DNA from 3 places in the Priestia sp. SIMBA_032 genome. Region 2 is predicted to be linked to each of the others. Evidence: riboswitches for the same ligand, from Rfam matches in the RefSeq annotation. Region 2 holds a riboswitch; each other region holds the start of a gene.
What was found. Region 2 has a riboswitch for lysine ahead of SB717_RS06815 (aspartate kinase). Riboswitches for the same ligand answer to the same signal wherever they lie in the genome.
Positions count from the first base shown of each region.

Region 1: another riboswitch for lysine. It lies ahead of dapA (4-hydroxy-tetrahydrodipicolinate synthase); the one in region 2 lies ahead of SB717_RS06815 (aspartate kinase).
Region 3: another riboswitch for lysine. It lies ahead of lysA (diaminopimelate decarboxylase); the one in region 2 lies ahead of SB717_RS06815 (aspartate kinase).

Region 1 is NZ_JAWRXD010000001.1:89,389-92,566, forward strand. It holds gene SB717_RS00400 (DMT family transporter) at 1-474, shown strand, start outside; gene dapA (4-hydroxy-tetrahydrodipicolinate synthase) at 737-1,624, opposite strand; lysine riboswitch at 1,751-1,929, opposite strand; gene SB717_RS00410 (hypothetical protein) at 2,178-2,435, opposite strand; gene SB717_RS00415 (hypothetical protein) at 2,497-2,784, opposite strand; gene SB717_RS00420 (YnfE family protein) at 3,029-3,178, opposite strand, start outside.
Region 2 is NZ_JAWRXD010000002.1:175,602-178,779, forward strand. It holds gene uvrC (excinuclease ABC subunit UvrC) at 1-964, shown strand, start outside; lysine riboswitch at 1,030-1,207, shown strand; gene SB717_RS06815 (aspartate kinase) at 1,349-2,581, shown strand; gene SB717_RS06820 (YslB family protein) at 2,628-3,155, opposite strand.
Region 3 is NZ_JAWRXD010000003.1:284,397-287,574, reverse strand. It holds gene SB717_RS11610 (dicarboxylate/amino acid:cation symporter) at 1-93, opposite strand, end outside; gene lysA (diaminopimelate decarboxylase) at 146-1,474, opposite strand; lysine riboswitch at 1,613-1,795, opposite strand; gene SB717_RS11600 (CBO0543 family protein) at 1,862-2,374, opposite strand; gene SB717_RS11595 (NAD(P)/FAD-dependent oxidoreductase) at 2,712-3,178, shown strand, end outside.

The sequences.
Region 1 (3,178 bases), on a different contig from region 2:
ATTATTATATTGGCAGCTTGTATTATTCAGTATCAACCAAACAAAACGGCACACATAGAGTATAAATTATGGATTTTGAGCTGCTGTTTAGCTCTTCTATCTATCGGAACAGTTGGTATTATTATGAAATTCAGCACGTATCAGCACTTTAGCATGGGTGAAATGCTTGTTTCAATGTATGGCGGAGGAGCTGTCTATTTAAGTTTATTAGCTCGGAAAGAATTTAAAAAATTAACTGCACATAAAATTGAAATAAAGATAGGTATACTAGTTGGTATATTAAGTACGATTGGTTACAGCTGTTATTTATTCGCCCTAAAGGAAGGTCCATCCAGTGTGGTTTATCCAATCATTAGTTTAAATTGTATTGTTGTTTTAATTGGGAGCTTAGTTATCTTTAAAGAAAGACTTAAAAAATATCAATTAATAGGAATTATTCTTACTTTATGCGGAATCGTGTTGACTAAGATATAAGTTTTTGCACTAATACCGACAGAAGAACGAACATATAGTAAAATAGGTCTCCCTCTGTATGGCAACTGAAGATGTATATAGTATACATACATAGAAAAAACAGAAAAACTCCCCCAATGCGTTAAGGGAGTTTTTCTATTTTTAGGAGTTAGCTAAATGATAATTCATCCATCTTGAGCTTTGGGCACCAACCTTGCCTTAATGCATCGATTGAATCGGTCGTTTTAGCTATGCTCTCTCTTCTAATCTATTTTTATTTATTTCAACAGGTAACGTTAATGCCGCTAGTTTGCAGAACTTTTTCTAGTGCACTTTGCTCTTTATTGCTTAAAGGAACCATTGGCAAACGAACACCGCCAACTTGTATTCCATTTAAATTTAATGCAGCTTTTACTGGCGAAGGACTTGGCGCAATAAATAATGTTCTCATAATTGGAAGCAGATTGCGATGTATAGCAGCAGCTTTTTGGACATCGCCATTTTTGAAGGCATTAATCATTTCTTGCATATCATTGCCAATGATGTGGGAAGCAACTGAAATAACTCCTGTCCCGCCAATTGCTAATACTGGTATTGTTAACCCATCATCGCCGCTGTATAGTGTAAAGTCGCTAGGTGTTTTGCTAATAATCTCTGCCATGTCATCCAAATTGCCACTTGCTTCCTTAATTGACACAACATTAGGGATCTCTGATAGACGAACAATTGTTTCAACAGAAATGTTAACTATGCTTCGCCCTGGGATATTATAAAGCATAACTGGTAGAGAGGTTGATTCCGCAATCGTTTTAAAATGCTGGTACAAGCCTTCTTGAGACGGCTTATTATAGTATGGAGCAACGAGCATAATACCATCGACTCCTGTTTCCTCTGCAAGTTTCGTTAAGCTAATCGAAGCTTGCGTGTTGTTTGAGCCAGTTCCAGCGATGACGTGGACTCTTCCAGCAGCAGCTTTTACAACACATTTGAATAATTCAATTTTTTCTTCTGTGGTTAATGTTGGAGACTCTCCAGTTGTACCAGCTACAACTAAGCCATCTGTGCCATTTGTAATTAAATGCTCAACTAACGTTTTCGTCGCGTTAAAATCAATTTCGCCATTCTGATCAAATGGGGTAACCATTGCTGTTAATACTTGGCCAAAATTCATAACTACACACCCTTTATAAAATTTTTAAAATTAGAGGGGTCAGGACCATTCATAAGAAACGCAAAAAGCAGCAACGAGGGATTCGTTGCTGCAGTAGAAACAATATTTATCAAAAATAGTTTCCGTGCGTAAGATAGCCCTCCATATAGTTTCCTATATGACAGTTCTGTATTTATTCAACAGCAGAACCAGCTTCAAGAACATGAGATTCTTTTGGCTTCGGCAAATACCCCTTTCCACAATTGTCATTGGATCTCATTCTCCTCAAATTGTATACTTATGATCTTTGCACCTCTATCCTCACTTCAAAAAATATTGAAATAAGAAAATATTTAATTGAATTTAATATAACAGTAAATTTCCTTTCACGCAAGAATCATTTAAGTATAGTTTCACGGATATTATATAATTGAGTCCCTAAACTAGGATGTGTCCAAATTATTGACTCAAGCTCACAACCTCAATATCATTCATGTTAGCAGTCTACCTTTCTTTTTGCTATCCGCTATATATTTGAATTTATAGAGTGTACATATAATAAAAAGCCACCCGCTTAGAGTGACTTAGCATTAGGTTTATTCTTTAATTCATCAGGTACGTAATCTAAAAGTACGGATATTATTGTATTAAAATGCCATGGAGTAAGATTGTTGCCAGCACTTTCTTTTAACTCAGTTCTTAGCTTTTCACCCCATATAGGATATTTATTGTTGCTTTTTGCTTCCTCTAACATATACTCAACTACATTTAGTACTTTATAATATTCGTTTTCTTTTGCGCTAATATAATAATCCTTTTGTTTATAGTTCATATCTCCAATCTCCTTTTGGTTATTTATGAACAATAAATTTTTTCATAAGATAGCATCAAATTTAGACTATATCTCTTATTTCCTTATAACATCTACATTGATTTAAATAGTTTATAATATCTTGGTTATTTACTTCTTTGATATTATCTCCAAAAAGTTCAACGGCACTTTCTAAACGTTCCCTTTGATTATCAATCGTTAGTACATATCGAAGTGCATCAACTACTGGTGCATTATGATATGTACGACGAGCGAAATATTCTTCGATTGCCTTATTTAAGTATTCTGATTCAGCCTTTCTAAATTTAGGTTCTGACCTTTGAAGGTTCTTTACCTCCATCTCCATCATGAATCCCTCATCCTCTCAGCTTTAATTTACTATTTTATTTCCCTACTGGAAGTAAAATAAAACTTAGTTTGTATACAAATTAATATATTTTCTCAAAATAAAAAACACCTGTGAAGACAGATGTTTTTTGTAAACTTAACATATTACAGAAGAAACGATTCGTCATCAAAAGGAACAAAGTGATTAGTTACAGTACGTGCTCGTTTTTTATAGTTATCCGTTATCCGTTATGGTTATGAAAGTACTATTTTGTTAATTGATTATACATGTCTTCCAGCTCTGAAAAAGAAATGTCTTCAGAGGCATAACCTACAGCAGCATCCACAATTCGATCAAAACTTTCAGATGAGATGCTTTCTGCTTTGAGGTATCGCTCATACTGCTCTAGTTGTTC
Region 2 (3,178 bases):
ATTAATTGAGCGAGAAGTTTCTATGTTTCCTTTTTATAAAGAGCCAGAAGAAGATTTCTTAACTTTTATCGGTCAGTTTTATGCCAAAAATATTAAGCCAAAAGAAGTGATGGTTCCAGCAACGATTGATGCAGAGTTAGCTGAGAAATTAGTAGAAGTAGAGGTTCAGCATCCAAAGCGAGGCAAAAAGAAAGAATTAGTAGAACTTGCGTGTAAAAATGCAAAAATTGCGCTCAGTGAAAAATTCTATTTAATTGAACGAGATGAAGAGCGCACAGTTGGCGCAGTTGAACGGTTAGGAGAAGAGCTTGGAATTGCTGCTCCTTATCGGATTGAAGCATTTGATAACTCAAATATTCAAGGAACAGACCCAGTTTCTGCGATGATTGTTTTTGTTGATGGGAAACCAGAAAAGAAAGAATATCGAAAATATAAAATTAAGACCGTAAAGGGACCAGATGATTACAGTTCCATGAGGGAAGTCGTTCGCAGACGGTATTCCAGAGCGTTAAAAGAAGGTCTTCCGCTTCCGGATTTAATTGTTGTTGATGGAGGCAAAGGGCATTTAGCTGCAGTACAGGACGTTCTCGAAAATGAATTGGGACTTTTAGTGCCTACAGCAGGTCTTGTTAAAGATGATAAGCACAGAACCTCCAATCTGATGATTGGTGAGCCTCCTCAAATCATACCGCTTGAACGCAATAGTCAAGAATTTTATTTGCTTCAGCGAATTCAAGATGAAGTTCACCGCTTTGCGATTACCTTCCACCGTCAAGTGCGCTCTAAGTCCGCTTTTCAGTCAGTTCTGGACGACATTCCGGGAGTGGGAGAAAAGCGTAAAAAAGCTTTGTTAAAGCATTTTGGTTCGGTGAAAAAATTGAAAGAAGCAACGGTTGAAGATATTCGAAATTCAGGTGTTCCTCAAAACATTGCTGAAAAAATTTATGAAACATTGCAAAAATAGTCTTGAAATAATAGAAAATATTTGATAAGCTATTAACTAATTTCATACGACACTTCATCAAATGAAGTGAAGATAGAGGTGCAAATTTAATCAGTACGTGTCAGGAAGGGTATGAGCCCTTATGAATGATGCGGAAAGGGAAATTTGCCGAAGTGAACATTACCTCATAGTAATGATTGCTGGTTCTGCGTTGAATAAGCGTAGGATTGTCAAGATGTAGATTCTTGGAGAGCTATCTCACGGCAGTGGACGGTTATGTTTTATAATTTTCGTTCGTTAAGCAATGAGAGCTCATCTCATTGCTTTTTTTATTGTCTGAGTAAAAAAATTTAGCTTCTCATCATCCTGCATATGCAAATTTATTGAAAAGGAATGAACAAAATAATGGCATTAATCGTTCAAAAATTTGGTGGAACATCTGTTGGTTCTGTTGAACGTATTCAACATGTAGCAAACCGTGTTATTCAAGAAGCAGAGCGCGGTAATCAAGTAGTTGTTGTTGTATCGGCAATGGGCAAGACCACAGATGCACTGGTGAAATTAGCAAGTGATATTACGGACAGTCCAAGTAAACGCGAAATGGATATGCTTCTTACAACTGGAGAACAAGTAACGATTTCCCTGTTAACAATGGCTCTTCAATGCAAAGGTCATGAAGCAACTTCGCTAACAGGTTGGCAAGCTGGTATCCAGACGGAAGCAGTTCACAGCAATGCACGAATCCAGCACATTGACACGACTCGTATTCAAAGCCAATTAGATAGAGGTCGAATCGTAGTAGTAGCTGGATTCCAAGGCTGTTCAGAAGATGGAAGCATTACAACACTAGGTCGAGGCGGCTCTGACACGACGGCAGTAGCTCTTGCTGCGGCACTAAAAGCTGCAAAATGTGATATTTATACAGACGTAACAGGAGTGTTTACGACGGATCCGCGCTACGTAGAAGATGCTCGTAAACTTCACTCTATTTCATATGACGAAATGTTAGAATTAGCCAATTTGGGAGCAGGGGTGCTACATCCGCGTGCTGTTGAGTTTGCAAAAAATTATCAGGTACCGCTAGAAGTGCGTTCAAGCTTAGAAAACGAGAATGGAACGATTGTTGAGGAGGAAGTTTCAATGGAACAAAACTTAGTCGTAAGAGGAATTGCGTTTGAAGATAATATTTCACGGGTGACAATTGAAGGGTTAAACAACGAGTTACAAACTCTTTCTACTATTTTTACAGCATTAGCAAAAGAACAGTTAAATGTGGATATTATTATTCAAAACGTAACGGCTAATAATCGCCTCTCTATTTCATTTTCTATTAAAACCGTAGACGTAGAATCTGCTCTTGCCGTCTTAAAAGAGTATAAATCTACTTTGGGATATACGCGTATTGAACATGAAAGCGGTCTGGCTAAAGTATCGATTGTTGGATCTGGCATGATTTCTAACCCAGGTGTTGCAGCCGAAATGTTTGAAGTGCTGGCAGGAGAGAAAATTGAAGTGAAGATGGTCAGCACGTCTGAAATTAAAGTATCTACAGTTGTACCGCATGCTGATATGGTAAAAGCTGTTGAGACGCTTCACGTAGCATTTGAATTAGAAGAGCAGCAAGCAGTGCAAGTATAAAGAAGAGAAAAAGACGTGGTATTTCCACGTCTTTTATATATATTTCCTATTTTTTATAACGCTCCGCACGCGTTTCGGTAGGTAAGATATCTTTTCGGTCCCACTGCACGGAAATCAGCACTTTTCCGTTCTTTTCTTTATGTGTTAAGTAGGCTTCTGTTAGGCAGTTGTTTTGACGCTGAATCTGTTCAGCCACAAACCCTGACTCAAGATGAAATGAACAAGTTTCCTGCTGAAATCTTTTGCTAACCACGTCACCTGATAATTCAAGCTCTAGTGAATATTTATCTTTTTTTGCAAGCGTCAGTGTTCCCCAGGAAGCTGCTTTAAAAAATGCGACGATTTCATCCATTGTACTTAATGGATATTTACGTGCAAGGTGTTTTCCTGCCCAGTATGAGATGGTATTCGTTTCGTCTCCAAGAAGCTCTGGAATTAACACGTCACGCAAAAGGCTGTATCCGAAATATGAAACGTGATCAAGAGCTCTCTCTGTTTCAGCTGTGACATTAGGTTCTGATGTTTCCATCGTCTCTTCAAGTTCTTGCTGTGATTCTGTTTGTAAATTGCTCATGCTTTCCCCTCTTTCTTTACTAC
Region 3 (3,178 bases), on a different contig from region 2:
AGGCCCGATAGCATATCCTGCTATCCCGCCAATTAAAATAGCGAGAAGCAGAATAAGCGATGATCTGTACGTTTTAAATACACTTAAAACCATAGTTAGATTTCCTCCAAACAACAATAGCTTCTTTACTACGCAAGAACAGCTATCATTTGCTCATTGCATACGTAGTAACGACTGGCTTTACATCTTTACGCACCAAATCTTCGTATGTTTCTCGCTCTACAGCAAGACGAGCTTCTCCATTTTTCACAAATACAACAGCAGGGCGCGGAATACGGTTGTAATTGCTAGCCATTGAATAGTTGTAGGCACCTGTAGAGGATACTGCTAGTAAATCTCCTTGATTAACGCGCGGTAAATCAATATCCCAAATAAGCATATCTCCTGATTCACAGCATTTCCCCGCAATTGATACCGTTTCATCTTTTTTATCCGTCACTCTATTAGCCAAGACAGCTTCATGCTTTGCATCATAAAGGGCAGGACGAATATTGTCGGTCATACCGCCGTCAATTCCTACGTATTTACGTACACCTGGAATCTCCTTAGTTGAGCCAACTGTGTAAAGCGTTGTACCTGCTTCTCCTACGATGCTTCTTCCAGGCTCAATCCAGACTTCTGGAAGAGTATAATTTTGTTCAGTTAACGTGCGGCTTAGCTTTTCTGTCAGTGCATCTACATAATACTCAACTGGAAGAGGAGAGTCGCTTTCGGTATAACGAATACCAAAACCACCACCTACGTTTAAAACTTTTACTTCAAACTCCATTTTATCACGAATACTGAATAAGAAATCAGTTAAAATATCAATGGCGCGAGAAAAACCGTCTACTTCAAAAATTTGCGAACCAATATGACAATGAATGCCTAAAAGATCGTAGTAAGGCTTTTCTAATGCAGAACTTACCGCTTTCATAGCTTGGTCATTGGAAAGACCAAATCCAAACTTGGAGTCTTCCTGTCCGGTCATAATATACTCATGTGTGTGGGCTTCAATCCCTGGAGTAACACGCAGAAGAATAGATGCTTTCTGTTTGCGCTCAGCTGCTAAGGCATGCAGGACTTCAAGTTCGGTGAAGTTATCCACAACAAAACAGCCAATATTCGCATCAAGAGCCATTTCAATTTCTTCAATGGTTTTGTTATTTCCGTGAAAATGAATGCGTTCAGCTGGATATCCAGCTTCAAGCGCTGTGAACAATTCGCCTCCTGAGACCACGTCTAATGACATATCAAGCTTCGTTAAAAGGCTAGCCATTTCCATACAAAGAAACGCTTTCCCTGCATAGGCGATTTGATATGAAAATCCGCTTCTTTGAAAGGCTGAATGGAAGGCCTTGCATTTCGTCTCAATTAATTCTTGATCGTAGATGTATAGGGGAGTGCCGTATTGTTTTTTCAGTTCGACCGTATCGCACTGCCCAATTTCTAAATGATTGCTGCTGTTAATTTTACTCGTTCCATGTAAGTACATAATCCGTATCCCTCCATTTAAATCATTCAACTATAACTTTGATGGTCAGTAGAAAAACACAAAAAAGACCCGTGAAGTGATGTTCACGCGTCTTGGTTTCATAATAATAAAGTATTATTATATTCTAGGCATCAACATCTCTTCAATAGCTCTCCACAAACCAAATGGTTTGTGACAGCTCAGCATTTATTCAATACTGAACCAGTATATGAACACAATGGATGTTTATATACTTCGGCACGAAATCCCTTTTACTTATCTTCACAGACTCCATTAGTCTCCAATAAGTGACTCTTGATTTCATGCACCTCTATTCTCAGAGAGGAAAATTATATTTAAATGTAACTCCTATTATATTTCCTTTTCCTCCGTCTAGTCAATGAAAAATTAAGGCATAGGAATATCAAAGAAGATAAATAAAAAAGCTATGAAGCTTCCAGATAGTATCCAAGCAGCAAGAGCTGTCTTCTGATGAATCACTAAAAGTGAGAACGTGACAATATTGAAGAGAAAAGAACACAGCAGCGACCATCCATAATGATGAGTGATACTGTGATTAACATAAGCAATGAACTCAATCACAGTAAATAAAAGCGCCCACAAAAGAATCCACCACAGTCGGCCGCTTACATTCAGCGGCAGCCTTCCTAAAAATACCGGTATGACAAACGGATAAATAATTAAGGTTATTCCAAGGGAGACCATTAGGTGATCGGGTAGAAAAAGGTGATCAATACCAACAGGGTGAAATACCCATACACGGTGATGAAACAGCAGCACTTCATAAAGCAAATTTCCCGTGACCCAAAACAGCAAAGTAGGATAGTATTCTTGATATCTTCGCCACTTGCCAAATAGCAAACCAAGAATGATAAAAAATAATACAAATGAAGATTGCATACGCTCTCCTTAAAATAATAGTTATTTCTTTTTATTTACATATTATAGAAATTTTATTCTCTCTGCTTTTATTCAGAAACTATAATAGAAAAGCCGTAAGAAACAGCGTTAAAGACGTACTACCACTATTTATAGCTTTCTTCATCCTGCTATAATCTCCGTAAAGGAACTTTTAACACTTTTGTTTATGAGATGAAAGGAGCTATATGTTAAAGGCAGAAAGACGTAAAAATAAGCTCAAAATAGCTTCGCCTAGTATGTGACTTCTTTTTTTGCTATGCTAAAATTGCATACATATAGCATGAGAATACTAGAAGAAAGAAAAGGGTGTTTTGGTATGAAAACATACATCGTAGTTGGAGCGGGGATACTTGGAGCTTCTACAGCATATCATTTAGCAAAAGCAGGAGCAGATGTGACATTGATAGATCGCAAGGATGCTGGTCAAGCTACTGATGCAGCAGCAGGAATTGTTTGTCCATGGCTTTCGCAGCGTCGAAATAAAGCATGGTACCGCTTAGCAAAAGGCGGCGCCAAGTACTATCAAACATTAATTCAGCAATTAGAAGAAGATGGAGAGACGGATACGGGATATAAGCGAGTAGGAGCAATTAGCTTACATACTGATGACCAAAAGCTTAAAAAAATGGAAGAACGAGCATATAAGCGTCGGGAAGAAGCTCCTGAAATAGGCGAGATTACACGTTTATCAGCTAAAGAAACACAGGCTTTGTTTCCGGTTCTTTCCGAAGAATACAATTCAGTTCATATTAGCGGAGCCGCTCGCGTTAACGGAAGAGCTCT